DNA from 3 places in the Bradyrhizobium sp. LB11.1 genome. Region 2 is predicted to be linked to each of the others. Evidence: predicted binding sites of a transcription regulator. Region 2 holds the regulator's gene; each other region holds the start of a gene.

Region 1 (9,553 bases), on a different contig from region 2:
CCTGGGACGATTTGAAACTGTTTTTAGCTTGCGCAAAATATAAAAGTTTTCGCAACGCGGCCGAAGAGCTCGGGCTCACCTCCACCACATTGATGCGCCGGATCGACCGGCTCGAAGAGAGCATCGGTTGCAAGCTTTTCCTGCGCGACCAGAGCGGGCTCACGCTCAGCGACGAAGGCACCGCGATGATCGCCGACGTCGCGCATATGGAGCGCCACGCCTTCAACGTCTTCCGCCGCGCCTCGCGCTCGTCCAACGATACGTCGGGCACGGTGCGCGTCGCGGTGACGGAGGGCCCCGGCAATTTCTGGATCCTGCCGCGGCTGATCGATTTCCAGAAGACCTATCGCAAGATCGCCGTCGATCTGCGTTGCGCGATGGAGCAGGCGGACGTCGCGCGGCTGGAGTCGGACATCGCGATCCAGCTCGAGCCGCCGACCAATCCCGATCTCATCGTTGCCAGGCTCGGCCGGCTGCACATTTATCCCTTCGTCTCCAGCGACTATGCGGACCTCTACGGCGTGCCGGCGACGCTCGCTGAGTTGCCGAACCACCGCATCATCAAGCAGAGCGCGCCGCAGGTCGACGACGGCGCCTATGCCCGCGTGCTCGGGTTGAAATCGCTGGAGGGCATCGTCGGGATCAAGACCAATTCTTCCGTTGGCGTGCTCTATGCGGTCGAGCGCGGCGCCGGCATCGGTTTCCTGCCGACGGTGTCGATCGCGCTCGGTGCGCCACTCGTCGCCGTCGACCTCGGCGTCAGCCACCACGCCGACCTCTGGCTCACTTATCACAAGGAGTTCCGCACCTCCGAGCGGCACAAGATCGTGGTCGACTGGCTGAAGCAGATCTTCGACCCCAAAACCCATCCCTGTTTCCGCGACGAATTCATCCATCCGAACGCGTTGGTGCCGATGATGACGGCTGCGCACGAAGGCTTTGGATTGTCTGGATACGTTGCAGCGACGCCGAAGTGAGCGGGCTTCACCACCGATATTCGAAGCCGATCGTGCCCTGGTGCGACGTCAGCTCGTTGCGGAACTTGCCGTCGTAATTGACGTAGAGCCGCGCGGTGTTGGTCAGGCTGAGCGAGGCCGAGGCGCCGGCGTCCATGCCGTAACGGCTCTCGCCGATGCCGGGGACGACGATGTTCTGGGTCCCGAGGCTGACCTGGACCGAACCCAGATCCTGATAGAAATTGTCGACGAACTTGCCGTAGGCCGAGAGGTCCAGGATCTTCTGGTCGAAAATGAAGTAGCGCCCGATCTCGGCGCCGATCATGACCCGCGCGCGCGCGATCGCGCTCGAGCCAACGTTGAGCGGATCGAGTCCGCCCGCCTCCTGGAACGCCGCGCCGGTGGCCCGCACATATTCGAGCGCGCCCTTGGGCACGATGCGGATCTGGTCCCTGGTCCAGTAATAGCTGATCTCGGTCAACGCGCCGTCGACCGCGGCGCGATAACCCGCCGTCGCCAGGCCAAAGCCGGTATCCCGGCTGGAATGGACCTTGCCGAAACCGTGCACCACCGCGAAGGCCCAGGTCCAGGGTCCCTTGTCGACGGAGCCGTTGAAGCCGATCTGGGTCAGGTCGAGCGTCGCCGATTGCAGCGCGAGCGGCACGTCGATGTCGGTATGGCTCTGATCGACGGAGAAGCCGAGATTGACGCCCGGCGCGACCCGAGCACCGAAGCCGGCGACGCCGCCGAACGTCTTGCGCTTGTCGCCGACGAAATCGCCCTGCGGATCGGTCCGGACCGAAACGCCGTAGCCCTCGTACCAGGTGCGGTAACGCGGATCCTCCGTGCTCGCCGAGGCTCCGCCACCGCCGGGGTTGGTTCGGAACGCGCGATTGACGCCGCCGGAGGCCTGATTGCCGAGGCGCTCCAGGAAGTTCGAGCCGAGATTGAGTGCGCTGTTGCCGGCCGACTGGTCGTAATTGGTCGAGGTCGGCATCGGCACCGGGGTTGGCGACGGCGTGGGTGTCGGGGTCGGGGTCGGCGTCGGGCTTTGCGCGAAGCCCGGCGTCGCCGACATCATCACGGCGAACGCAAGCGCCATGGCGATCGCGGCCACGATCCGCCGGACGCGGTCCAACCCGATCGTCTGCCATGTTCCCGAACGCTGCGAGGGGCAGCCCATGCCGACAAATCCCGATGGCAAAATGGCGATCCGCAAAAATGCAACACGAGTTGCGGCGCGTGCGGCGATTTGTGCCGAACTGCCTCGGAGGGTCAACCGGTTGGCATGCGACGGCCGGGGCTATTGCCCTCGATTGTGGTTCCGCGGCCACAGGTCGCAAATAGCAGGCGCGTGCGCCCGGTCCGATCTTGAAATCCGGGCGCGGCTTGCTAACGCGCGATTTTCATGTTGCAATGTCGGACACAATCGGAATTGGCGCTCGGCTGTGCGTTTCGCGACCTTGAGACTCAAGACTCGAACAGACTTCCGGAAGCCCGTTTGTGGCGTGGCGTGCGAAAAGCAGCCGCGTCTTTTTTGTATCTAGCGGAGGAGACTACGATGCCACAAAAGGGCACCGTCAAATGGTTCAACCCGACCAAGGGCTATGGGTTCATCAAGCCGAACGGCAGCGACAAGGACGTGTTCGTCCACATCTCCGCCGTCGAGCGTGCCGGACTCTCCACCCTCAATGAAAACCAGGTGGTTGAATACGACCTCGTGGAGAACCGCGGCAAAGCCTCCGCGGAGAACCTCAAGGTCTCCTGATTTCTCTCAAAGCCAAAGCGCGAGAGATCATGACGTTGCCCCCGGCGCTGCCGGGGGATTTTGTTTGGGACGACGAAACGCGACCACGCCTCAGTTCGCCACCGGCGCTACCAGAAAATTCTCCGACGCCGAACTGCCCGCCGTCTTGCAGACGTCGCCCTCGATCTGGACCTTGCCGGTCGCAAGCAGGCTTAGTGCCGCAGGATAGATGCGGTGCTCGACTTCGAGGATGCGCTCCGACAGCGTCTCCGCCGTGTCGTGATCGCTGACGGGTACCGCGCCTTGCATCACGATCGGGCCAGCATCGGTCTCGGGGATGACGAAGTGCACTGTCGCGCCAGACAGTTTGACGCCGGCGCGCAAGGCCTGGCCGTGCGGATCGAGGCCCGGAAACGACGGCAGCAGCGAGGGATGGATGTTGAGCATCCGCCCGTACCAGGCCCTGGTGAACTCGGCGGTAAACAGGCGCATGAAACCGCCGAGGCAAATCAGCTCGATGCCGTGCCGGTCGAGCGCTGCCTGCAACACGGCCTCGAAGCCGGCGCGGTCCTTGCCGAACGGCTTGCTCTCGATCACCAGTGTTTCCACGCCGGCCGCCTTGGCCCGTTCGAGTCCGAGCGCATCAGCCTTGTTCGAGATGACGAGCGAAACCTCCGCCGGAAAATCCGCCGCGCTTGCGGCCTTGATCAGCGCGGACATGTTGGAGCCGCGGCCGGAGATCAGGATGGCGACGCGGCGCTTCATCACAGCGCCAGTCATCACAGTGCCATGTCGAGATGGCCGTTATAGACGACGCGGTGCTCGCCCTCGGCCGGGATCACGGTGCCGAGTTGCGCCACAGTCTCGCCGGCATCGGTGAAGACCCGCACGACATCGTCGACCTTGTCGGGCTCGACGATCGCGATCATGCCGATGCCGCAGTTGAAGGTGCGCAGCATCTCCAGCTCGGCAATGCCGGCCTGGGCCGCCAGCCATTTGAACACCGGCAGCACCGGCAGGCGCGCCAGATCGATGCCGACGCCGAGATGGTTCGGCAGCACGCGCGGAATGTTGTCGGTGAAACCGCCGCCGGTGATGTGGGCGAGGCCCTTAACCGCTGCCGTTTCGCGGATCGCGCGCAGGCAGGATTTGACGTAAAGCCGCGTCGGCGTCAGGAGCGCACCGCCGAGCGTCATGACCGGCGAGAACGGCGCCTGCGCCTCGAAGCCGAGACCGGACTGTTCGACGATCTTGCGCACCAGCGAAAATCCGTTGGAGTGCACGCCCGACGAGGCCAGGCCGATCACGGCGTCGCCCGCGGCAATGTCCTTGCGCGGCAACAGCGTGCCGCGCTCGGCGGCACCAACGGCAAAGCCGCCGAGATCATAGTCGCCGTCCTTGTAGAGGCCGGGCATTTCGGCGGTCTCGCCGCCGATCAGAGCGCAACCGGATTCGCGACACCCTTCGGCGACGCCGGCGACGATCGAGGCGGTGGCCTCCGGGTCGAGCTTGCCGCACGCGAAATAGTCGAGGAAGAACAGGGGCTCGGCGCCCTGTACCACGAGGTCGTTGACGCTCATGGCGACGAGGTCGATGCCGATCCCGCCATGCAGGCCGGTCTCGATCGCGATCTTGACCTTGGTGCCGACGCCATCGGTGGCCGCAACCAGGATGGGATCCTTGAAGCCGGCCGCCTTGAGGTCGAACAGGCCACCGAATCCGCCGATCTCGGCGTCGGCGCCGGGTCGTGCGGTGGCGCGCACCATCGGCTTGATCAGGTCGACCAAGCGGTTGCCCGCGTCGATATCGACGCCTGAATCGGCGTAAGTGAGGCCGTTTTTGCGGTCGGTCATGCCCGATTTCCAGTGGGTTTGCGGCTGGTTACGTCGAATTCCGGGGACGCGCAATGGCAAGCGTGGCGCCCCGCCCTATACTATGTAGATATCAACTGGTTCAGCCTCGAAGGGGCCGGATTTCGAGGTCAGGCCGGGTGCCGGGAAGCGCCGCGTGAGTATTCCGAATATCATTACCCTGGGCCGCATCATGCTGGTCCCGATCATCGTCTGGGCCATCGTGTCGAGCCAAATGGAGGTGGCGTTTGCCGTCTTCCTGATCGCCGGCATTAGCGACGCCGTCGACGGCTTCCTGGCCAAGCGTTTCAATATGGCGAGCGAACTCGGCGCCCTGCTCGATCCGCTCGCCGACAAGGCCCTCTTGGTCTCGATCTACCTGTCGCTCGGCATCTGGGGCGACATTCCCCGCTGGATCGTGATCCTGGTGGTATCGCGCGACATCATGATCGTCGCCGCCGTGATCGTGTCCTGGCTGTTCGACAAGCCGGTCGAGATGAAGCCGTCGAAAGTATCCAAGCTCAACACAGCGGCGCAGGTGGCCTATGCGGCACTGGTGCTGGCCGCCCTCGCCTTCGGCTTCAAGCCCGGTCCTTATGATATAATCCTGATGGCCCTCGTGACGGTCTTCACGCTGTCCTCCGTGTCGCTCTATCTCGTCGAGTGGCTGCGGCACATGAGCACGCTCGAGGCCAAATGAAGGGGATACGGCCCCGCAAAAGGCCAACTCGGGATCGAATAAGTCAAATCTCTTCAGACGAGGCCGGCGCGCCGGCATGGAGCAAAATAAGCGTGCCAGGCCGCGTTCATCCCCGACAATTGGCATTTTCGCTTCCGCACGCGGAGAGCCTGAGCCGGGACAATTTCCTCGAGGGGCCCGCCAATGCCGCCGGCCTTACTCTGATCGACGGCTGGCCGGAATGGCCGCATCGGATCATGTGGCTGGCCGGCCCCGAAGGCAGCGGCAAGAGCCATCTGGCCGCGATCTGGGCCGAGGAGGCTGGCGCCCGCTCGACCACGGCCAATGCGATGACCGCGGCCAGTGTCCCCGGCGCGCTCGCGACCGGCGCGCTGGTGGTCGAGGATCTCAAGGCCAGAGACTTTGACGAGCGCGCCCTCTTCCACCTCATGAACCTCGCCCGCGAGGACGGCGCTTACGTGCTTTTCACCGGCCGCGAGGCGCCGGCGGCGCTCGACGTCGAGCTCCGCGACCTGCGCTCGCGGCTTCGGACGATTCCAATGATTTCGCTACTGTCGCCGGACGACCAGCTGTTCCGCGGCCTGATCGTCAAGTTCTGCGCCGACCGCCAGCTCGCCGTGGACGAAAGCGTGGTGAGCTACCTCGCAACCCGGCTGGAGCGGTCGTCCGCCGCAGCGCGGCGCGCCGTGGAGCTGCTCGACGGCGAGGCCCTGCGGCTCGGCCGTCCCGTCACCCGGGCGCTCGCAGCCGAGCTGCTTCGGGATGCTTGACCGCCACGCCCCTCGGAGCCGCTTGACGCGGCGCGACGGCGGAACATCAATGTCATCGAAACGTCATCGCACTAACACATGCTCCGGCCGGTTTTGGGCGTAAGTCGCAAATTGGGGCGACCTGGATGGATCGACTTCTCATGGATTCCGCGCAAGCTATTGATACAAAAGAGAAAGCCACGGAACCCGAGCGTCAGCCGGCGATCGCATCGAGCCCGGAGCGATTCATCAATCGCGAACTCTCGTGGCTGCATTTCAACCGTCGGGTTCTCGAGGAATCGGTGAATCCCAGCCACCCTGTACTGGAACGGGTGCGTTTCCTGTCGATTTCGGCGAATAACCTCGACGAGTTCTTCATGGTCCGCGTCGCCGGCATCAAGGCGCAGGTGCGCGAGGGCATTGCCGAGCGCGCGCCGGATGGCCTGACACCGTCCGAACAGCTTGCGCTGATCAACCGGACCGTCCCCCAGTTGGCCTCCGATCAGCACGCAATCTGGGCCGATTTGCGCGGCACGCTGGCCGGCGTCGGCATCATACTGGTCGACGGCAAGGAGGTCACCAAGACGGAGCGGATCTGGCTCGAGGACTACTTCCTCAACAATGTTTTCCCGCTGCTGACGCCGCTGGCGATTGATCCGGCGCACCCCTTCCCGTTCATCCCGAGCCTCGGCTTCACCATCGCGCTCCAGCTCACACGCGAGGCCGACGGCAAGCCAATGAACGCGCTGATCCGCATGCCCGGCAAGATCGACCGCTTCATCCGCCTGCCGGCCGAGGGCAAGGTCAGGTTGATCTCGCTTGAGCAGGCGACCGGTCTGTTCATCAACCGTCTATTCCCTGGCTACAGTCTTCACGGCCAGGGGGCCTTCCGCATCATCCGCGACTCCGAGCTCGAAATCGAGGAAGAGGCCGAAGACCTCGTCCGCCTGTTCGAGACCGCGCTGAAGCGCCGCCGCCGCGGATCGGTGATCCGGCTCGAGATCGACGCCAAGATGCCGGAGGAGCTGCGCAGCTTCGTGCAGCATGCGCTGTCGGCGGCCGACGACGAGGTATTCCTGGTCGACGGCGTGCTCGCCATGAACGAGCTGTCGCAGCTTACGCGCCTCGACCGCCCCGACCTCGAATTCACGCCTTACGTGCCGCGCCATCCCGAGCGCGTGCGCGAGCATGGCGGCGACATCTTTGCCGCCATCCGCCAGAAGGATCTGATCGTCCATCACCCCTACGAATCCTTCGACGTCGTGGTGCAGTTCTTGCAGCAGGCCGCGCGCGATCCCGACGTCGTCGCGATCAAGCAGACGCTCTACCGCACCTCCAACAACTCGCCGATCGTGCGCGCGCTGGCGGAAGCGGCCGAAGCCGGCAAGTCCGTCACCGCGCTGATCGAATTGAAGGCGCGCTTCGACGAGGAGGCCAACATCCGCTGGGCGCGCGACCTCGAACGCGCCGGCGTGCAGGTCGTGTACGGTTTCCTCGAACTGAAAACGCACGCGAAGCTCTCGATGGTCGTGCGCCGCGAGGGCGGCAGCCTCACCACTTACGTTCATACCGGCACCGGCAACTATCACCCGGTCACCGCGCGTATTTATACGGACCTCTCCTACTTCACCTCGGAACCGACCATCGGCCGCGACGCCGCGCGCGTGTTCAACTTCATCACCGGCTACGCAGCACCAAGCGATCTGGAAAAGATGGCGGTGTCGCCGCTGACCCTGCGCAAGCGCATCATCGAGCACATCCAGGGCGAGACCGAGCACGCGCGCCACGGCAAGCCCGGCGCGGTCTGGATGAAGATGAATGCGCTGGTCGATCCCGACATCATCGATGCGCTCTACGAGGCCTCACAGGCCGGCGTGCAGGTCGAGCTCGTCGTACGCGGTATCTGTTGCCTCCGCCCCGGCATTCCCGGTCTGTCGGAGAACATCCGCGTCAAGTCGATCATCGGACGCTTCCTGGAACACGGCCGAATCTACTGCTTCGGCATGGGCCAAGGCCTGCCGAGCGCGAAAGCGGCTGTGTATATCTCGTCGGCCGATATGATGCCGCGCAACCTCGACCGCCGCGTCGAGGTCCTGTGCCCGCTGCAAAATCCCACGGTGCATCAGCAGGTTCTCGAACAGATCATGGTCGCGAATTTGAAGGACAATGAGCAGAGCTGGCAATTGTTGCCGGACGGGTCCTCAACGCGTATGAAGGCCGCGAAGGGCGAGGAGCCTTTCAACGTACACAACTACTTCATGACAAATCCGAGTCTGTCTGGCCGTGGAAAGTCGCTCAAGGAATCCTCGCCGCGCCGTCTCACGCGCCGGAACGAACGCCATCAGTCCTGACCGGAGATTCCTGCCGTGAAACGGCCGCGCAAGCGTGGCGCTAGTGTCGCGGTCATCGACATCGGCTCCAACTCGGTTCGTCTCGTCGTCTACGAGGGACTGACGCGGAGCCTGATTCCGATCTTCAACGAGAAGACGCTGTGCGGCCTCGGGCGTGAGGTGCAGAGCACGGGTCTGCTCGCGCCCGATGCCGTCGACAAGGCGCTGACCTCGCTCAAGCGCTTCCGCGCGCTGTGCCGCGTGATGCAGGTCGGCCGCGTGTTCGCGATCGCCACCGCTGCCTGCCGCGACGCCTCCAACGGCCCCGACTTCATCGCGAAAGCCGAGCGCATCTGCGCCGTGAAAATCGAGATCCTGTCGGGACCGCGCGAAGCGAAGCTGTCGGCGCTTGGCGTGATCTCGGGCATTCACCGCCCCGACGGCATCGTCGGCGATCTCGGCGGCGGCTCGCTCGAACTGATCGACGTACGCGGAAACAGCGTGCGCAGCGGCGTGACGCTGCCGCTGGGCGGCCTCGCGCTGCAGGACCTCGCACACAAATCGCTGAAGCGCGCCGACCGCATCGTACGTGAGGCAATCGACGAAGTGCCGCAGCTCAAGGCGGGCAGCGGCCGCAGCTTCTATGCCGTCGGCGGCACCTGGCGCGCGCTCGCACGCATCCACATCATCCAGAGCGGTTACCCGCTCCAGGTGATGCACGGCTATTCGATTTCAGCAGCCGAAGCGCTCGACTTTTCGCGTCGTCTGCGCCGGCTTGCGGCCGTCGACATGCTCGCCGACATCGAGATCGTCGCCGATGCACGCCGCCCGCTTCTTACCTATGCGGCGCTGGTGCTCGAGCACATCATCCGCGTGGCGAAGCCCAAGACCATCGTGTTTTCGACCTTCGGGGTGCGCGAAGGCCTGCTGCACGAGAAGCTGTCGGAGAGCGAGCGCAACAAGGACGGGCTGATCTGCGCGGCGGAAGAGCTGAACCAACTGCTGTCGCGCTCGGCCAAGCACGCTCGTGAGCTGATCGCCTGGACCGACCGCCTCGCGCGCGTGGTCAAGCTGCGCGAGACCGAGGAGGACCGCCGGCTTCGCCATGCGGCCTGCCTGCTTTCCGACATCGGCTGGCGCGTGCATCCCGACCATCGCGGCGAGCAAACGCTGAGCCTTGTCGTCAACGGCAATTTCGGTGCAATCACGCACACCGAGCGC
Region 2 (9,553 bases):
CTCGTACACCGATGAGCAGAACTCACAGGTCACGACGACCTTGTCGTCCTTGACCATCGCGCTGCGATCATCCGGCGAAAAGCTCTTCAGCATCGACGCGACCGCGTCGCGCGAGCAGGAGCATTGCGCTTTCAGGACCATCGGATTGAACACGCGCACGCCGCGCTCGTGGAAGAGGCGATAGAGCAGCCGCTCGCCGGAGAGATCGGGATCGATCAGCTCGACGTCCTCGACGGTTTCGATCAGCGAGCGCGCCTCGACCCACGCGTCGTCTTCAGCGATGGCGTGCACCTCGGCGCCTTCGGGCGCGTCGCCGGGATGCAGATCCGCCTGCCGCGCCCGCTCCGGCGCCTTCGGCAGGAATTGCATCAGCATGCCGCCGGCACGCCAGCGATGCTTGCCGCCGTCGCTCGAGCGCCACTCCTCGCCGACCGCGAGGCGCACGCGGGTCGGGATCTGCTCGGAGCGCAGGAAATATTCGTGGGCGGCGTCTTCCAGGCTGCCGCCATCGAGCGCAACCAGACCCTGGTAGCGGCTCATGTCGGGCCCCTGGTCGATGGTCATGGCGAGATGACCATGACCGAGCAGCGCGCCGGAGTGCATGCCAGTATCCTTGGCATCACCGAGGCGCTCGGCATCAAAGCGCGCATAGGCGCGCAGGCGATCCGGCGCCTGATAGTCCACCACCAGAAACGACACCGGCCCGTCGGTCTGTGCCTGCAGAATAAAACGGCCTTCGAACTTCAGCGCCGAGCCGAGCAGCGTCGTCAGCACGATAGCCTCGCCGAGCAGCTTGCCGACGGGTGCCGGGTAATCGTGCTTGGTCAGGATCTCGTCGAGCGCGGGACCGAGCCGCACCAGCCGCCCACGCACATCGAGCGCGTCGACCTCGTAGGGCAGCACGGCGTCATCGACGGGAACCGCGGACGGCGCACGAACCGGGCCCTCGAGCCCGGTGTTCATGTCAGGGGATTGGGAAACCATGGCGCATTATCTGGGGTCGATCGAGGTAAAATGAAAGAGGCACGCCCGCATTCCGTCGTCCGCGGAACGACGGGCTGCGTAGCCAGGATGGAGCGCAGCGCAATCCGGGGAGGTCTTCCGCGCGTTGAGAACCCCGGATTACGCTGCGCTCCATCCGGGCTACAAGATGATTACTTCACCGCGTCAAAGCACCAGGCCAAAATGCCCTTCTGCGCGTGCAGGCGGTTTTCGGCCTCGTCGAACACGACCGATTGCGGACCGTCGATCACCTCGTCGGTGACCTCCTCGCCGCGATGGGCAGGCAGGCAGTGCATGAACAGCGCGTCGGGCTTGGCCAGCGACATCAGCTTGGAATTGACCTGGTAGGGCTTGAGCACGTTGTGGCGGTGCTCACCTTCCTTGTCGCCCATCGACACCCAGGTGTCGGTGACGACGCAATCGGCACCCTTCACGGCGGCTTCCGCATCGGTGCCGAGCACGATCGACGCGCCGGTCGCCTTGATGAAGTCGCGCATCACCTTCTTGGGGGCGAGTTCCAGCGGCGTTGCGACATTCAGCTTGAACTTGAAGCGCTCGGCCGCATGAGCCCAGGACGCCAGCACATTGTTGTCGTCGCCGGTCCAGGCGACAGTGCGACCTTCGATCGGGCCGCGATGCTCTTCGTAAGTCAAGAGATCGGCCATCACCTGGCACGGATGCGAGCGCCGCGTCAGGCCGTTGATCACGGGCACGGTCGCGTTCGCCGCAAGCTCCAGCAGGGCCTCGTGATTGAGGATGCGGATCATGATGGCGTCGACATAGCGCGACAGCACGCGCGCGGTATCAGCAATGGTCTCGCCGCGGCCGAGCTGCATCTCGGCACCGGTGAGCATGATGGGCTCGCCGCCGAGCTGGCGCATGGCAACGTCGAACGACACGCGCGTACGGGTCGACGGACGCTCGAAGATCATCGCCAGCGTCTTGCCTTCGAGCGGCTTGACCGGCTGATGCGCCTTCTGCTTCGCCTTCATGGCGGAGGAGGCCGCGAGCATGCTCTTGAGCTCCGACAGCGGCAGCTCGTTGATATCCAGGAAGTGCTTTGGCGTCTTGCTCATCAGCTTGCCGCCCGCTTGTTGCCGGAGAGCGCAACGCAGGCACGTTCAAGCCGCCCGACGCTGTCTTCGATCTCGGCTTCGCTGACGATCAAGGGTGGCAGGAAACGCACCACGTTGTCGCCGGCGCCGACGGTCAGCAATTTTTCGTTGCGCAGCGCAGCGACCAGGTCGCCGGAGGGCACCACGGCCTTGATGCCAATCAGGAGCCCCTCGCCGCGGACTTCGCTGACGACATCGCCATGACGGTCGATCACGGAGGCGAGCTTCTGCTTGAGCAGCAGCGACATCTTCTGCACGTGGTCGAAGAAGCCGGGCTTGAGCATGACGTCGAGCACGGCGTTCGCGGCCGAGATCGCCAGCGGATTGCCGCCGAAGGTCGAGCCGTGCGAGCCGGGCCCCATGCCGGAGGCTGCGTCCGCAGTCGCCAGCACCGCGCCGATCGGGAAGCCGCCGCCGAGCGCCTTCGCCAGCGACATCACGTCGGGTGTGACGCCGGTGCGGCGATGGGCGAAGAGATCGCCGGTGCGCCCCATGCCGGTCTGCACCTCGTCGAACGCGAGCAGCAGGCCCTTCTCATCGCAGAGCTGGCGCAACGCCCTCAGGAAAGCAGGAGTCGCCGAACGCACGCCGCCCTCGCCCTGGATCGGCTCGATCAGGATGCCGGCGGTCTCCGGACCGATCGCCTTCTTTACGGCCTCGATATCGCCATGCGGCACCTGGTCGAAGCCTTCCATCGGCGGACCAAACCCTTCGAGATATTTTGCAGATCCCGTCGCTGCCAGCGTGGCCAGCGTGCGGCCATGGAAGGCGCCTTCGAAAGTGATGATGCGGTAGCGCTCCGGATGCCCCTTGGAGAAGTGATGATGGCGGACCAGCTTGATCACGCCCTCCAGCGCTTCGGCGCCGGAATTGCAGAAGAACACGAAGTCCGCAAAGCTCTCGTTGCAGAGGCGCGCGGCAAGCTTCTCGCCGTCCGGGCTCTGAAACAGGTTCGACATATGCCAGAGCTTGGTCGCCTGCTCCTGCAACGCCTTGACCAGCGCGGGGTGGGCATGGCCGAGCGCATTCACCGCCACGCCCGAGGTGAAATCGAGATAGCGATCGCCATTGGTCGCGATCAGCCAGCAGCCCTCGCCGCGCTCGAAACCGAGGTCGGATCTGGCGAAAACGGGGAGCAAATGCGGGGCTGCGCTATTCGTCATGACGGTCACTTGAATGTTGCGGACGGCGTGGTGTGCATTGCGCAACGCACCATTCACCGGCCCGGAAAACGAAACGTGCCGCCTTTTAAGGGCGGCACGCATGACTATCTTAGGCTTGGTGAAACGGGTGTCAATGCCGCCCGAAAGCCTCGCGAAACGCTAAATCCGTAGTCTTGCGGTGACGATTTCGCGGGATTTCGCCACGGAACATGTGGAAGCGAGTCGGCGGACTCTTGCGCGCGAGTCACGCCATATTGTAGCGTCTGGCTTGTCAGATACGACATCTCGTGCAGCGGTTCTGATCCCAAAAGTCCTCATGTACCGGCGTTAACGTTCGGGCGTCTCATTGCGCCCGGCGAGCCTTAAGGGATTCGGGCGGCACGGGTTTTTAAGGCTTAGGCATTCGCCGTGCGGCCCCAGGATGGTTGGCCCGCGGCGAAGGAAAGGGTGCAATGACGGTTTTGACCTGGTCCGACGATCGCGTCGAGCAGTTGAAAAAGCTCTGGGAGGCCGGACTTTCGGCCAGCCAGATCGCGGCCGAGCTCGGCAACGTCACCCGCAATGCCGTAATCGGCAAGGTGCACAGGCTCGGTCTGTCCGGCCGCGCCAAGAGCCCGTCGTCGGCCGCTCCCCGGCCGCGCAAGGCGCGTCCCGCGCAGCACATGATGCGGGTGAGCCGGCCGATCGCGCGGGGCAACACCGCGCTGGCGCAGGCCTTCGAGGTCGAGGTCGAGGCCGAGCCGGTCACCTACGACAATGTGGTGCCGATGAGCCAGCGGCTATCGCTGCTCGAATTGAACGAGGCGACCTGCCACTGGCCGGTCGGCGATCCCTCGAGCCCGGATTTCTTCTTCTGCGGCGGCAAGGCGCTTTCGGGCCTGCCCTACTGCGCCCAGCACTCGCGCGTTGCGTATCAGCCGGCGTCGGATCGTCGGCGCGCGCCGGTGAAGCCGGGACCGCGCTGAGTTCGTATTGCGATTAAGCTGGAGCCGTCGCGCGCCGACGGCCCTACAACAAGTTCAATGTCGTCACGGCGAAGGCCGCGACGACATCGGAATGTGCAGCGAGAGCTCGCTACATCAGCTCACAAACTTTGCGCCTGCTCCGCCTTGGCAAACCGATCATCCAGCGCATATCCGGCGCCGCGGACGGTGCGGATCGGGTCCTGCTCGCGGCCGAGATTGAGCAGCTTGCGCAGGCGGCCGATATGCACGTCGACGGTGCGCTCGTCGATGTAGATGTCGCGGCCCCAGACGCTGTCGAGTAACTGTTCGCGCGAGAACACGCGGCCGGGGTGCTCCAGGAAAAACTCCAGCAGGCGATATTCGGTCGGGCCGAGATCGATCGGTCGGCCCGAACGCGCCACGCGGCGCTTTTCGCGATCGAGCTCGATGTCGCCGAAAGCCAGGACGGTTGCGAGCCGCTCAGGGCTAGCGCGCCGGAGCAGGCCCTTCACGCGCGCGAGCAGCTCGGGCACCGAGAATGGCTTGACGATGTAATCGTCGGCACCGGTCGCCAGGCCCCGCACCCGCTCGCTTTCCTCACCGCGCGCGGTGAGCATGATGATCGGCAGCTGCTTGGTGTCGGACCGCGTCCGCAGCCGACGGCAGAGTTCGATACCGGACAGACCCGGCAGCATCCAGTCGAGCACGATCAGATCGGGGATGTGCTCTTTGAGACGGGTGTCGGCGTCGTCGCCGCGCATCACCGTCTCGACGTCATAGCCGTCGCCTTCGAGGTTGTAGCGGAGAAGCTCGGTCAGAGCTTCTTCGTCTTCAACCACCATAATGCGTGCGCCCATGGGGTCGTCGCTCCTTAAGGATTCAAGTATTGGGGACCGTCGTGGCGAAGGTCGTCATGTCGCCCTTCGGCCGCTTATCGGTGATGGCCTGGCCTTCGATCATGTAGAACACGGTCTCGGCAATGTTGGTGGCGTGGTCGCCGATCCGCTCGATGTTCTTGGCGCAGAACATCAGGTGGATGCAGAACGAGATGTTGCGCGGATCCTCCATCATGTAGGTGAGGAGCTCGCGGAACAGCGAGGTGCAGATGGCGTCGACTTCCTCGTCGCCCTTCCACACCGCCATCGCCGCCGGCAGGTCGTGCGCGGCATAGGCGTCCAGCACCGACTTGACCTGCTGCTGCACGAGGTCGGTCATGTGCTCGAGGCCACGGAACAGCTTGAGCGGATGGAAATCCGTCTCCAGCGCCGCGACGCGCTTGCCCATGTTCTTGGCGAGGTCGCCGATGCGCTCGAGATCGGTCGCAACGCGCATGGCGCCGACGATCTCGCGCAGATCGACCGCCATCGGCTGGCGACGCGCGATGGTAAGCACGGCGCGCTCCTCGATCTTCTTCTGGAGCGCGTCGAGCTCGGCGTCGATGGTGACGACGCGCTGGCCGAGCGCGACGTCGCGGCGGATCAGCGCGTCGACGGAATCGACGATCATGCGCTCGGCGATGCCGCCCATCTCGGCGACCAGGCGCGTGAGTTCCTGGAGGTCGGTGTCGAAGGCTTTTGCGGTATGTTCAGAACCCATGTCCTGTCTCCTCAGCCGAACCGGCCGGTGATGTAATCCTGCGTGCGCCGGTCGGTCGGCGACGTAAAGATCTTGCTGGTGTCGTCGAACTCGATCAGCTCGCCGAGATACATGAAGGCGGTCTTGTCGGAAACGCGCGCCGCCTGCTGCATGTTGTGGGTCACGATCGCGATCGTGTAGTTCTCGGACAGCTCCTGGATCAGCTCCTCGACCTTGGCAGTCGAGATCGGGTCGAGCGCCGAGCAGGGCTCGTCGAACAGGATCACCTCGGGCCGCACCGCGACGGTGCGGGCAATGCAGAGGCGCTGCTGCTGGCCGCCGGAGAGCGACAGGCCGGAGGCGTTGAGCTTGTCCTTGACCTCGTTCCAGAGAGCACCGCCGCGCAGCGCCTTCTCGACACGGTCGTCCATCTCGGACTTCGAGATCTTCTCATAGAGACGGATGCCGAAGGCGATGTTCTCGTAGATCGTCATCGGGAACGGCGTCGGCTTCTGGAACACCATACCGACGCGGGCGCGCAGCAGATTGAGGTCGAGCTTGGGGTCGAGAATGTTGGTCTGGTCGAGCATCAGCTGACCGGTGACGCGCTGGCCCGGATAGAGATCGTACATCCGGTTGAAGATGCGCAGCAGGGTCGACTTGCCGCAGCCCGACGGGCCGATGAAGGCCGTGACACGGTTGGTGCCGAGCGCCAGATTGATGTTCTTCAGCGCGTGGTGCTCGCCGTAATAGAAGTTGAGGTTGCGAACCGTCACCTTGGCCGGAGCGTCGGGCAGCGGCTGCGAGCCGGGATGAACGGTGGGCGCACTGACGGAAACAGACATTTCGCTCATTTTGCAGTCCTCTCGGCGCTCAGGATGCGCGCGCCAATGTTCAGGGCAAGCACGGTCAAAGTGATCAGCAGGGCGCCGCTCCAGGCCAACTGCTTCCAGTAGGCATATGGGCTCTGCACGAAGTTGTTGATGGTCACCGGCAGGTTGGCCATCGTCTTGTTCAGGCCCAGGCTGAAGAACTGGTTCGACAGTGCGGTGAACAGCAGCGGCGCGGTCTCGCCGGCGACGCGGGCGGTGGCCAGCATGACGCCGGTGATGAGGCCCGAGCGCGCCGCGCGATAGGCGATGCGCTTGATCACCAGCGAGCGCGGCAGGCCGAGCGCGGACGCGGCCTCGCGCAATGCGTTCGGCACCAGCAGCAGCATGTCCTCGGTCGTCCGCAGCACCACCGGGATCACGATCACCGCGAGCGCGAGCGCCCCTGCGATCGCCGAGAAGCCGCGCATCGGCACCACCACCGCACCATAGATGAACAGGCCGATGATGATCGAGGGCGCCGAGAGCAGGATGTCGTTGATGAAACGGATCACCGAGGTGAGCCTGTCGTTGCGGCCGTACTCGGCGAGATATGTGCCGGCGAACAGGCCGAGCGGCGCGCCGATGCCGACGCCGATCACGGTCATGATCACCGAGCCGACGATGGCGTTGCGCAGGCCGCCTTCGGTCGAGCCCGGAGGCGGCGTGTCCGCGGCGAAGAGCTCCAGGTTCAGGCCTGCCAGGCCGTTATAGAGCAGCGTCATCAGGATCAGCGCGAGCCAGGTGACGCCGAACGCGGCGGCACCGATGCAGAGCGCGCGGACCACGACGTCCTTGCGGCGGCGGCGTGCGTAAATCGGGTTCATGTTACTTCCCCGCCTTCTTTTCCAGACGCATCAGCATCAGCCGGGCGCCGGCGAGCACGAAGAACGTCAGCACGAACAGCAGCAGACCGAGCAGGATCAGGCCGGACTGGTGCAGGCCGTCGCTTTCGGCGAACTCGCTGGCGATCGCCGCCGAGATCGTGGTGCCCGGCGCGAAGATCGACGACGAGATGCGGAACGAGTTGCCGATGATGAAGGTCACCGCCATGGTCTCGCCGAGCGCGCGGCCGAGCGCCAGCATGACGCCGCCGATGACGCCGACGCGGGTGTAGGGGATCACCACGCTGCGCACGACTTCCCAGGTGGTGCAGCCGACACCGTAGGCAGCTTCCTTCAGCACCGGCGGCACCGTCTTGAACACGTCGACCGAGATCGAGGTGATGAAGGGCAGCACCATGATCGCGAGGATCAGCGCGGCGTTGAACAGGCTGAGATAAGACGGGGGACCCGCGAAGATCGCGCCCAGCACCGGGACGCCGTCGAATATCTTGATCATGAAGGGCTGGAAGGTGTTGGCCAGGAACGGGCCCAACACGAAGAAGCCCCACATGCCGTAAATGATCGAGGGAATGCCGGCCAGCAGCTCGATCGCCATGCCGATCGGGCGGCGCGCCCATTGCGGGCAGAGCTCGGTCAGGAAGATGGCGATGCCGAGACCGACAGGAATGGCGATCAGCATCGCGATGAAGGAGGTGACGAGCGTGCCGTACATCGGTCCGAGCGCGCCGAGCACGGGCGGATCGGCCGACGGAGCCCAGCGCTGCGTCCACAGGAACGCGAAGCCATACTCCTTCATCGCCGGGAAGGCGCCGACGATCAGCGACAGGATGATGCCGCCGAGAATAAGAAGCACCGAGATCGCGCTGAGCCGCGTAATCCAGTAGAAGGTGACGTCGCCGAGCTTGAACGCGCTCAAGGCCTTGGCGCGATCGTATGGTCCTGCGTCGTCGATTACATCGCTTTGAACGGCCATCTCTGCCACGCCGATCCCCTGTACCAAGAATATACGCTTTCTGTTGGTCTCATGCCCCGGATGCGGCGCCAGCTGCGACGCTGATCCGGGGCCTGGTTCTTGTGGATCCCGGCTCAGCGGAGCAGCACTACGTGCTGCACCGCGTCCGGGACACGAGATGTGAGCGCTTAGCTCTTGATGTCAGCCGACCAGGTCTTTTCGATCAACTTCACGACGTTGTCGGGCATCGGGATGTAGTCGAGCTCCTCGGCAGACTTCGCACCCTTTTCGAAGGCGAACTTGAAGAACTTCAGGGCTTCCTGCGAGGAGGCCTTGTCGACGGCTTCCTTGTGCATCAGCACGAAGGTCGTCGCGACGATGGGCCAGGACTTGTCGCCGGGCTGGTCGGTGAGGATCAGGTAGTAGCCCGGAGCGCTGGTCCAGTCGGCGTTGGAAGCCGCGGCCTGGAACGAGTCGTTGGTCGGGTCGACAGTCTTGCCGGCCTTGTTGACCATCTTGGTGAAGGTCAGCTTGTTCTGCTTCGCATAGGCGTATTCGACATAGCCGATCGAATTCTTGGTCTGGGCAACATTGCCGGCAACGCCTTCGTTGCCCTTGGCGCCGACGCCAACCGGCCACTCGACGGCGGTGCCTTCACCGACCTTGCTCTTCCAGTCAGCGCTGGTCTTGGAGAGATAGTTGGTGAAGTTGAAGGTGGTGCCCGAACCGTCCGCGCGGTGAACGACCGCGATCGCTTCCGACGGCAGCTTGGCATTCGGGTTCAGCTTCTTGATCGCTGCGTCATCCCACTTGGTGATCTTGCCAATGAAGATGTCGGCAAGGGTGGCGCCGTCGAGGACGAGATCGCCGGCCTTCACGCCTTCAACATTCACAACCGGGACGATACCGCCCATGACCATCGGCCACTGGGCAAAGCCGTCCTTCTGGAGCTGATCGGCCTTCAACGGAGCGTCGGTCGCACCGAAGGTCACGGTCTTGGCCTGGATCTGCTTGATGCCGGCGCCGGAACCGATCGACTGGTAGTTCACGCCGTTGTTCGATTCCTTCTTGTAAGTATCCGCCCACTT
Region 3 (9,553 bases), on a different contig from region 2:
GCTTCGGCCGGCGGTGACATCGCCGAGCGTGCGGCGATTTCCGGTGCGCTGTCGCTGTACTTGAACTTCATCAACCTGTTCACGCTGCTGCTGCAGCTCCTCGGCCAGCGCGACTAAGCGCAAAGCCTGAGAGAACGGACACGAACCCCGGCCGAGAGGCCGGGGTTTTTGTTTGGCTCGGCCGAGAGCGTGCTGCCGTAGCCCGGATGGAGCGAAGCGCAATCCGGGAAAGTCGGGCCTGCGGATGAGCCTGCCCCGGATTTCGCTGCGCTCCATCCGGGCTACTCCTCGTCATTGCGAGCGCAGCGAAGCAATCCAGAGTCCCTCCGCGGATGCATTTCTGGATTGCTTCGCTACGCTCGCAATGACGGCGGAGAGGCGGTGTTGCCCCTTTCAGCGACCGGACGAAGCCTCTAATCTCCCGCCATGTCCGCACCCGAAATCAGGCCCACCCTTGAGGCCGACCTCCCCGCCATCACCGCCATCTATCAGCAGGCCGTCCGCGAGGGCACCGCGACGTTCGAGCTCGAACCGCCCGATCTCGCCGAGATGACGCGCCGCTATCGCGCGCTGGTCGACGGCGGCTATCCCTATGTCGTCGCCATGCTCGACGGCCGCGTCGCCGGCTACGCCTATGCCGGCGCCTACCGGCCGCGCCCGGCCTATCGCTTCACGGTCGAGAACTCGATTTATCTCGATCCCTCCTTCCACCGACGCGGCATCGGCTCGCTGCTGCTGGAGCGGCTGGTCACCGAGTGCGAGGCGCGCGGCTTCCGCCAGATGATCTCCGTCATCGGCGATTCCGCCAATGCCGGCTCGATCGGCGTGCACGCCAGAGGCGGCTTCAAGATGATCGGCACGCATCCGAATGTCGGCCTGAAGTTCGGCCGCTGGCTGGATACGGTGATGATGCAGCGCGACCTCGGCGAGGGCGCGCGCACGGTGCCGGGGAAGTAATCCGGTCTCGTAGCAAGGGTGGGCAAAGCGCAAGCGTGCCCACCATTTGCGGCGATTGAGCAACGACGTGGACACGGCGCTTCGCGCCTTTGCCCACCCGGCACCGCTGGTGTGGCTACACCACCGCCAATTTCCGGTCGATCACCAGCAGCACGCGGTCGAGCTCGTGGCCGCGGCGCAGGATCAGGCCGGTCGCCGAGATCACGCTGTACATGCCCTGCTTGCGCGCGAGTCGGGGATCTTTCTCGATGCGGTAGATCGGCACTTCGGAGGCACGGCGAAAGACCGAGAACACCGCGCGGTCCTTCAGGAAATCGATGGCATAGTCGCGCCACTCGCCGTCGGCGACCATGCGGCCATAGAGATTGAGAATACGATTCAGTTCGAGCCGGTTGAACGTCACCCGGCTCAGTTGGGCATTCGCAGCGGCGGGATGCGCCACTGCGCGCTGCCCGCTCGGATCGGCATCCTCCGGCGTCAGACTCATCGAGCGCCTCCTGTCGCACAACATGACCCCCCGTCCGCGAAGACCGTCCCCGGATCCGCGGATCATGACAATTGCATGATTGCTCCAACCGTTCGCCACCGCAAGAGGCTCTTCAGGGCCTCCTCAAGGACCGCGCCCACCTCGCCCCCCGGTTGCGAATCATGACACACGCAACGGTGGAACTTCTCAGCGGCAAACCGTCACGGGAACGTTAGGAAGAATCACAGGATCGCCGCTTTTCCGCCCATCGCCCGCCGCCCTGCACTGCGAAAAGGTTTGTGTGCGTTGACCCGGTCCTTTCGGCTCCGGATTCCTCAGCCCCCAGCCCCCCGGGGTCGAACAGGATCGGGTCTGTACGCGCGACAAGGAGGGCCAACGCAAGTTGGTCCTTTTTTGTTTGCGTCGGGGTGTTGCTGCCGCGACGAATTTTTCTCCGATATTCGCGCGAAGACTCTCCCCTCATTCTGAGGAGCCGCGCTCGCGCGGCGTCTCGAAGGATCGAGGCCACTATGCATCAGCGCGGGCTTGCATGGTTCGAGACGCGCGCAAACGCACGCTCCTCACCATGAGGGCTGAGAGCGAATGAGACGCTCAAGAATAAAGAGAGAGAGACAGGAAATTCGGATCAGTGCAGCGACGTGTACGCCGCGCCCAGCATGGGGCCGGGCTTCTCGCGGCTGCCGTCCTGGACATAAACCACCGCGCCGTCGACACCATCGCGCGACGTCAGGTTCTCGATCGGCACCGTCCAGCTTTCCTGGTGTCCGTTCCAGTCGCCGACCTTGAGCAGATTGCGCACGACGTTGTGGTAGGTGATCTGCTGTCCGCGGTTCTCGCCGCGGCTGATTTCGATCGGCACCGATTTTGCGATCGAGCAGATCCAGACCTCGCCATGCGAGACTGCCGGCTCCTTGCTCGCGGCGACCGACACGTTGATCTGTTTGCCCGCCAGCGACATCGTCACCGGCACGCTCATCACGCCCGTGCCCGTGTCGGTCTTGCCGATCGCGCTTTCGATGCCGGCGCGATCGCTGCCGATGACATGCGCGGCGCCGTTGACCACGACCTGCGGCGTGTAAACCTCGCGGTCACCACGCATGCGTGAATAGGCGCGCTGCCGCGCCGAGAAACGCGAATCCGCCAGCGTGTCCTTCCAGCCGAGATAATCCCAATAGTCGATCGGCATGCTCAGCGCGATGATCGAGGGATCCTTGGCGAGGTCGCCGATGACCTTGTCGGCGGGCGGGCAGGACGAGCACCCCTGAGAGGTGAAGAGTTCGACCACGGCGCGGGGATCGGCCTGGGCGGGACGGACGACGGCGACGATCGCGCAGATGCCGAGTGCTCCCGACCAGAATGCACCGGACCATCGCGAAACGAGATTAGAAGCCATCATTCCAGTCATGTCGAACGTCACATCTCGTATTCGGGGAGGGATATCCTATCGCCTGATGGTCACCGTAGTCTTACGGGCACGGCACATTCAGCCATCCGCAGTGTCCGCCGGGCGGGCCCATCCGAAGCATCCCGTAACGCACGAAGGCGGCCTTGTGATAGGCCGCCTTCGTCTAACCTTCTACTCACGTCGCAGTGAGCCACCGTTCACAAATTCGCGCTTAGGCCGCGAGCTTGCGCAGCACATAGTGAAGAATACCGCCGTTCCGGTAGTACTCGAGCTCGTCCAGCGTATCGATGCGGCAAAGCAGCGAAACGCGCTGCAGCGAACCGTCACCGGAGACGATTTCCGCGGTCAGCTTCTGGCGCGGCTTCAGATCGCCGACGAGACCACGCAGCGTGACCTTCTCGTCGCCCTTCAAGCCCAGCGAGGACCACGAGGTGCCGTCCTCGAAGGTCAGGGGCAGCACACCCATGCCGACCAGGTTGGAGCGATGGATGCGCTCGAAGCTCTGGCAGATCACGGCGCGCACGCCGAGCAGACGCGTACCCTTCGCAGCCCAGTCGCGCGAGGAGCCGTTGCCGTACTCGGCGCCGGCGAACACCACCAGCGGCACCTGCTCCTGCTGGTACTTCATCGCGGCGTCGTAGATCGACATCTGTTCGCCGTCGGGCCAGTGCTTGGTAAGACCGCCTTCAGGAATGTTGCCGTCGGCGCCCTTGAGCATGAAGTTCTTGATGCGGATGTTGGCGAAGGTACCGCGCATCATCACTTCATGGTTGCCGCGGCGCGTGCCGTACTGGTTGAAGTCGGCAGGACGCACCTGATGCTCGCTGAGATACTTGCCCGCGGGCGAGGTGAGCTTGATCGAACCGGCCGGCGAGATGTGGTCCGTGGTGATCTTGTCGCCGAACATCGCCAGGATGCGTGCCTCGACGATATCCGTGACCGGCTCCGGCTCCTTCTTCATGCCGTCGAAGTAGGGCGGGTTCTGCACATAGGTCGACGACATGTTCCAGCGATAGGTCTCGCTCTCGACCGTCTTGATCTTGCGCCAGTTGGTGTCGCCCTTGAACACGTCGGCATACTTCTTCTTGAAGATCGACGCGGTCACGAACTTCTTCATGAAAGCGTTGATCTCCTTGGTCGTCGGCCAGATGTCCTTGAGGTACACCGGCTTGCCGTCCTTGCCTTCGCCGAGCGGCTCGACGGCGAGGTTCTTCGTCACGCTGCCGGCGAGCGCATGCGCGACGACCAGCGGCGGCGAGGCCAGATAGTTTGCCTGCACGTCGGGCGAAACGCGGCCTTCGAAGTTGCGATTACCGGAGAGCACGGCCGCGGCGACGATGCCGTTGTCGTTGATCGACTTCGATATCTCCTCCGGCAGCGGGCCGGAATTGCCGATGCAGGTGGTGCAGCCGAAGCCGACCAGGTTGAACCCGACCTTGTCGAGATCGGCCTGCAGACCGGAATCCGAGAGATAGCCCGCGACCACCTGGCTGCCCGGAGCCAGCGAGGTCTTCACCCATGGCTTGGCCTTGAGGCCCTTCGCGGCCGCGTTGCGCGCGAGCAGGCCCGCGCCGATCAGAACGCTCGGATTCGACGTGTTGGTGCAGGAGGTGATGGCGGCGATCACGACGTCGCCGTGACCGATCTCGAAATTCTTGCCTTCGACGGCAAAGCGCTTCGCGGGCCCCTCGGTCTTCTTGTACTCTGTGCCAAGCGCGACCGAAAAACCTTCGGCGACCGAGGGCAGCGCGATGCGGCCTTCGGGGCGCTTCGGACCGGCCATCGACGGAACGACGTCGCCGAGGTCGAGGGTGAGGGTCTCGGTGAACACCGGATCCGCCGACTTGGCGGTGCGGAACAGGCCCTGCGCCTTGGCATAGGCCTGCACCAGCGCGACGCGCGGTGCTGCGCGGCCGGAGGTCTTGAGGTAGTCGAGCGCCGCGGCGTCGACCGGGAAGAAGCCGCAGGTCGCGCCATATTCGGGGGCCATGTTGGCGATCGTCGCCTTGTCGGCGACGGAGAGGTTGTCGAGGCCGGGGCCGAAAAACTCGACGAACTTGCCGACCACGCCGAGCTTGCGCAGCATCTGCGTCACGGTGAGCACGAGGTCGGTCGCGGTGACGCCTTCCTTCATCGCCCCCTTCAGCTTGAAGCCGACCACGTTGGGCAGCAGCATCGACAGCGGCTGGCCGAGCATGCAGGCTTCCGCCTCGATGCCGCCGACGCCCCAGCCGAGCACGGCGAGACCGTTGACCATGGTGGTGTGCGAGTCAGTACCGACAAGAGAATCCGGATAGGCGACCTCGAAGGTGCCGGTCTTCTTGCCGACCGTCATCTTCTCCTTCTTGGTCCACACCGTCTGGGAGAGATATTCGAGATTGACCTGGTGGCAGATGCCGGTGCCGGGCGGCACGACGGAGAAGTTCGAGAACGCCTTCTGGCCCCACTTCAGGAACTCGTAGCGCTCCTGGTTCTGCTTGTATTCCTCGGTGACGTTCTTGCCGAAAGCCTTGTTGTCACCGAAGAAGTTCACGATCACGGAGTGGTCGATGACGAGATCGACCGGTACCAGCGGGTTGATCTTCTCGGCATCGCCGCCGAGCTTCTGCATCGCGTTGCGCATCGCGGCGAGGTCAACGACGGCGGGAACGCCGGTGAAGTCCTGCATCAGCACGCGTGCCGGGCGGAATGCAATTTCATGTTCCAGCGACTTCTTGCGCAGCCACTTCGAGACCGCGACGATGTCTTCCTTCTTGACCGAGCGGCCGTCCTCATTGCGGAGGAGGTTCTCAAGCAGGACCTTCATCGAATAGGGAAGTTTCGAAATTCCCTTCAGACCATTCTTCTCGGCCGTGGGCAGGCTGTAATACACATAGGTCTTGGCGCCGACCTTGAGGGTCTTTTTGCATTTGAAGCTGTCGAGCGAGGTCATGAAAGGAAATCCCAATTGTTAGTTATACCCAGCTAGGGGTATTTTAACACCGTCTGCGATTCCGGCTGGATCGCTTGCAGGGGCAGGTTAAGTTGCTGCATCAAGTAGTTCCGGGCTTATAGAAGCTTTCTAACCGCGCCGCCACAGCCACAATCGAACCCCAGCAAGTCGCGAGCCAAAAATTCTGATGCGCTACCCCAAGATTTCCTGAGGCCTGGCTTTGAACGGGTTGGTATCAGGCAAGATGCAGTTGTCCGGACGCGGGGTGATTTGCGTGCGCGGCGGCCGCGAGGTGTTTTCCGGGCTCGATTTCGAGGCGGTGACCGGCGAAGCCGTCGCTGTCGTCGGCCACAACGGATCGGGCAAGACCTCACTGCTGCGGCTGATCGCGGGCCTGCTCATTCCGGCGGGTGGGACAATCGCCCTCGACGGGGGCGATGCCGAGCTGACGCTGCCCGAGCAATGCCACTATCTCGGCCATCGCGATGCCCTGAAGCCAGCCCTGAGCGTGGCTGAAAACCTGTCATTCTGGGCTGATTTTCTGGGCGGCGGGCGCTGCGACGCCGCTGAATGCCTCGCCGCCGTCGGCCTCGACCACGCCGCTGATCTGCCCGCCGCGTACCTGTCCGCCGGCCAGCGCCGCCGGCTCTCGCTGGCCCGGCTGCTGACGGTGCGCCGCCCGGTCTGGCTGCTGGATGAGCCGACCACTGCGCTGGATGCCGCCGGCCAGGACATGTTCGGTGGTCTGATGCGCGACCATCTGGCGCGCGGCGGCCTGATCATCGCGGCGACCCACGCGCCGCTGGGGATCGATTCGCGGGAGCTTCGGATCGGGAGTGTGGCGTGAGGCGGCCTGACCCTCAGATTTCCGGACGGTCGATCCCGGCTCCATCCGCCCCATCCCTTGCAGGAGGCGCCGCATGACCGCCCTGTCCGCCCTGATCCGCCGGGACATCCGGATCGCGCTTCGCGTCGGCGGCGGGGCGCTGATTGGCGTGCTGTTCTTCCTGACCGTCGTCGTCCTGATGCCGTTCGCCGTCGGGCCGGACCTGGCGCTGCTGTCTCGGCTGGGGCCGGCGATCCTGTGGCTGGGCGCACTCCTGGCGAGCCTGCTCACGCTGGACCGGCTGTTCATGGCCGACCATGAGGACGGATCGCTCGACTTGATCACGATGAGCCGGACACCGCTGGAACTGGCCTGCGCCGCCAAGGCGTTGGCGCAATGGCTGGCCGCAGGCCTGCCGCTGATTGTCGCAACCCCCGTGCTCGGCCTGCTGCTCAATCTCGACATGGTCGCGACCGGCGCGGTGGCGCTGACCCTGCTCGCCGGCACTCCGGCGCTGACGTTTACCGGCATGATCGGCGCGGCGCTGGCGGTGACGCTGCATCGCGGCGGGCTGTTGATGGCCGTGCTGGTGTTGCCGCTGTCGATTCCCGTCCTGATCTTCGGGGTCGCGGCCTCGCAGGCCGCGATCACGGGGCCGTCGTCATTCGGCGCGCCGTTCTCGATCCTTTGCGCGCTGTCGCTGGTCAGCCTCGTGATCGGCCCGTTCGCGGCCGCGGCGAGCCTGAAACATGGACTGGACTGACCTTGACCCCGATCAACTTTCGCTGCGCGCTTTCATGCCGATTGCGTGAGCGCTTACCGGTGATTATCAGAATACCATGTCGCTGATCGACCTCGCCAACCCCACAAGGTTCCTCACGCTGAGCGCGCGGGTGCTGCCGTGGCTTGCGGCCGCGACCGTCGTCCTGCTCACGATCGGCCTTTATCAGTCCGCGTATGCGCCCGACGATTATCAGCAGGGCGCGACCGTGAAGATCATGTTCATCCATGTGCCCAATGCGTGGCTGTCGATGTTCGTGTGGGGCGTGATGAGTGTCGCCTCGCTCGGCACGCTGGTGTGGCGGCATCCGCTCGCCGATGTCGCCGCGAAAGCCGCCGCACCGATCGGCGCAGCCTTCACCTTCCTCGCACTGCTCACGGGCTCGCTGTGGGGCCGGCCGATGTGGGGCACCTATTGGGAATGGGATGCGCGGCTGACCTCGGTGCTGATCCTGTTCCTGATGTATCTCGGCCTGATGGCGCTATGGCGTGCGGTTGAAGATCCCTCGCGCGCGGCACGCGCCGCAGCGGTGCTGACGCTGGTCGGCGCGATCAATCTTCCCATCATCAAATTCTCGGTCGATTGGTGGAATACGCTACATCAACCGGCCTCCGTTATGCGCATGGGTGGCTCGACGCTCGATAAGTCCTTCCTGATTCCGCTGCTGGTGATGGCGGTCGCATTCACGTTGCTGTTCGTCACGCTGCACTTGGCAGCGATGCGCAACGAGATTTTGCGCCGGCGCGTGCGCTCGCTGCAGATGATGCAAGCCAGTCAGAAAGCTGCATGATGTCGCTTGGCCCCTACGCATCCTTCATCGTCACGTCCTATGCTGCGGCGGCCGTCGTGGTCGCGATCCTGATCGGCTGGGTCGTGTTCGATTATCGCAACCAGACGCAGCGTTTGCGCGAACTCGAGCGCAGCGGCGTCACGCGCCGCTCGGGCCGAAGCGCTGTGGACACACCATGAGCGAGCAATCGACCTCGGCATCGCCGCAACGCCGCACCTTCCTGATGGTGCTGCCGCTGCTCGCCTTCATCGCCCTTGCCGTGCTGTTCTGGTTCCGGCTCGGCAGCGGCGATCCTTCGCGAATTCCCTCCGCGCTGATCGGTCGGCCCGCGCCGCAGACCACGCTGCCGCCGCTCGAGGGATTGCAGGCCGACAGCACGCAGGTGCCCGGCCTCGATCCCGCCGCCTTCAAGGGCAAGGTCAGCCTCGTCAACGTCTGGGCCTCCTGGTGCGTCCCCTGTCATGACGAAGCGCCGCTGCTGACGGAACTCGCCAAGGACAAGCGTTTCCAGTTCGTCGGCATCAACTACAAGGACGCACCCGACAACGCACGGCGATTCCTCGGGCGCTACGGCAATCCGTTCGGCCGCGTCGGCATCGACGCCAATGGCCGCGCCTCGATCGAGTGGGGCGTCTATGGCGTGCCGGAGACATTCGTCGTCGGTCGCGAAGGCACCATCGTCTACAAGCTGGTCGGCCCGATCACATCGGAGAATTACCGGACGGTACTGCTGCCGGAGATGGAGAAGGCGTTGAAGGCGGGAAGCTGATGCTGGTCTCGCGCCGCATACTCAACTGTCATCGCCCGACTTGATCGGGCGATCCAGTATTCCAGAGACGTCAGTCGTATACGGACAGGCCGCGGCGTACTGGATGCCCCGGTCAAGCCGGGGCATCCAGCGGTATGTGGAGCGGATGCTTCGCCCTACCCGCCTACCCCTTCCGCACATCCCCCGCCTCGGCCTCGCTCGCTTCCAGCGACGCCGGCTCGACACCGTAGCGTTTGGTCAGCGGCATCTGGGCGATGGCGAAGATCATGGTCAGCGGCGTGACGCCGAACACCTTGAAATTCACCCAGAAGTCCGTGCTCTGGGTGCGCCAGACGATCTCGTTCAGCACCGCCATGCCGGCGAAGAACAGCGCCCAGCGCAGCGTCAGGATGCGCCAGCCCTGCGGCGTCAGGTTGAACATCTGGTCGAACATGACGGCGATGAAGGAGCGGCCGAACAATAGGCCGCCGCCGAGGATCGCGGCGAACAGGCCGTAGATGATGGTCGGCTTGACCTTGATGAAGGTCTCGTCGTGCAGCACCAGCGTCAGCGTGCCGAACACCAGCACGATCACGCCCGTCACGATCGCCATGATCGGGATGTGGC

Evidence for each region. The regulator PhoB, encoded in region 2, activates phosphate uptake and scavenging genes when phosphate is short. The targets are predictions, from matches to a motif close to TGTCATNNANCTGTCAT.
Region 1: ABIA96_RS09430 (RNA degradosome polyphosphate kinase) is a predicted target of PhoB. The motif match lies at 6,074-6,090, and genes of this name have one in related genera.
Region 3: ABIA96_RS21400 (DUF2794 domain-containing protein) is a predicted target of PhoB. The motif match lies at 1,509-1,525, and genes of this name have one in related genera.

Annotation. Positions count from the first base shown of each region.
Region 1 covers NZ_JBEPTH010000003.1:361,555-371,107, forward strand. The annotation lists gene ABIA96_RS09395 (LysR family transcriptional regulator) at 1-977, shown strand, start outside; gene ABIA96_RS09400 (autotransporter outer membrane beta-barrel domain-containing protein) at 985-2,139, opposite strand; gene ABIA96_RS09405 (cold-shock protein) at 2,518-2,724, shown strand; gene purN (phosphoribosylglycinamide formyltransferase) at 2,815-3,468, opposite strand; gene purM (phosphoribosylformylglycinamidine cyclo-ligase) at 3,483-4,556, opposite strand; gene ABIA96_RS09420 (CDP-alcohol phosphatidyltransferase family protein) at 4,711-5,253, shown strand; gene ABIA96_RS09425 (P-loop NTPase family protein) at 5,346-6,023, shown strand; gene ABIA96_RS09430 (RNA degradosome polyphosphate kinase) at 6,164-8,353, shown strand; gene ppx (exopolyphosphatase) at 8,369-9,553, shown strand, end outside.
Region 2 covers NZ_JBEPTH010000002.1:502,359-511,911, forward strand. The annotation lists gene ABIA96_RS06285 (Hsp33 family molecular chaperone) at 1-984, opposite strand, end outside; gene argF (ornithine carbamoyltransferase) at 1,155-2,078, opposite strand; gene ABIA96_RS06295 (aspartate aminotransferase family protein) at 2,078-3,280, opposite strand; gene ABIA96_RS06300 (GcrA family cell cycle regulator) at 3,733-4,245, shown strand; gene phoB (phosphate regulon transcriptional regulator PhoB) at 4,365-5,081, opposite strand; gene phoU (phosphate signaling complex protein PhoU) at 5,104-5,820, opposite strand; gene pstB (phosphate ABC transporter ATP-binding protein PstB) at 5,832-6,653, opposite strand; gene pstA (phosphate ABC transporter permease PstA) at 6,650-7,495, opposite strand; gene pstC (phosphate ABC transporter permease subunit PstC) at 7,497-8,486, opposite strand; gene pstS (phosphate ABC transporter substrate-binding protein PstS) at 8,654-9,553, opposite strand, start outside.
Region 3 covers NZ_JBEPTH010000008.1:60,304-69,856, forward strand. The annotation lists gene ABIA96_RS21390 (Bax inhibitor-1/YccA family protein) at 1-117, shown strand, start outside; gene ABIA96_RS21395 (GNAT family N-acetyltransferase) at 427-957, shown strand; gene ABIA96_RS21400 (DUF2794 domain-containing protein) at 1,073-1,444, opposite strand; gene ABIA96_RS21405 (DUF1223 domain-containing protein) at 2,070-2,849, opposite strand; gene acnA (aconitate hydratase AcnA) at 3,061-5,781, opposite strand; gene ccmA (heme ABC exporter ATP-binding protein CcmA) at 6,026-6,628, shown strand; gene ccmB (heme exporter protein CcmB) at 6,702-7,370, shown strand; gene ABIA96_RS21425 (heme ABC transporter permease) at 7,447-8,178, shown strand; gene ccmD (heme exporter protein CcmD) at 8,178-8,357, shown strand; gene ABIA96_RS21435 (DsbE family thiol:disulfide interchange protein) at 8,354-8,947, shown strand; gene ABIA96_RS21440 (septation protein A) at 9,111-9,553, opposite strand, start outside.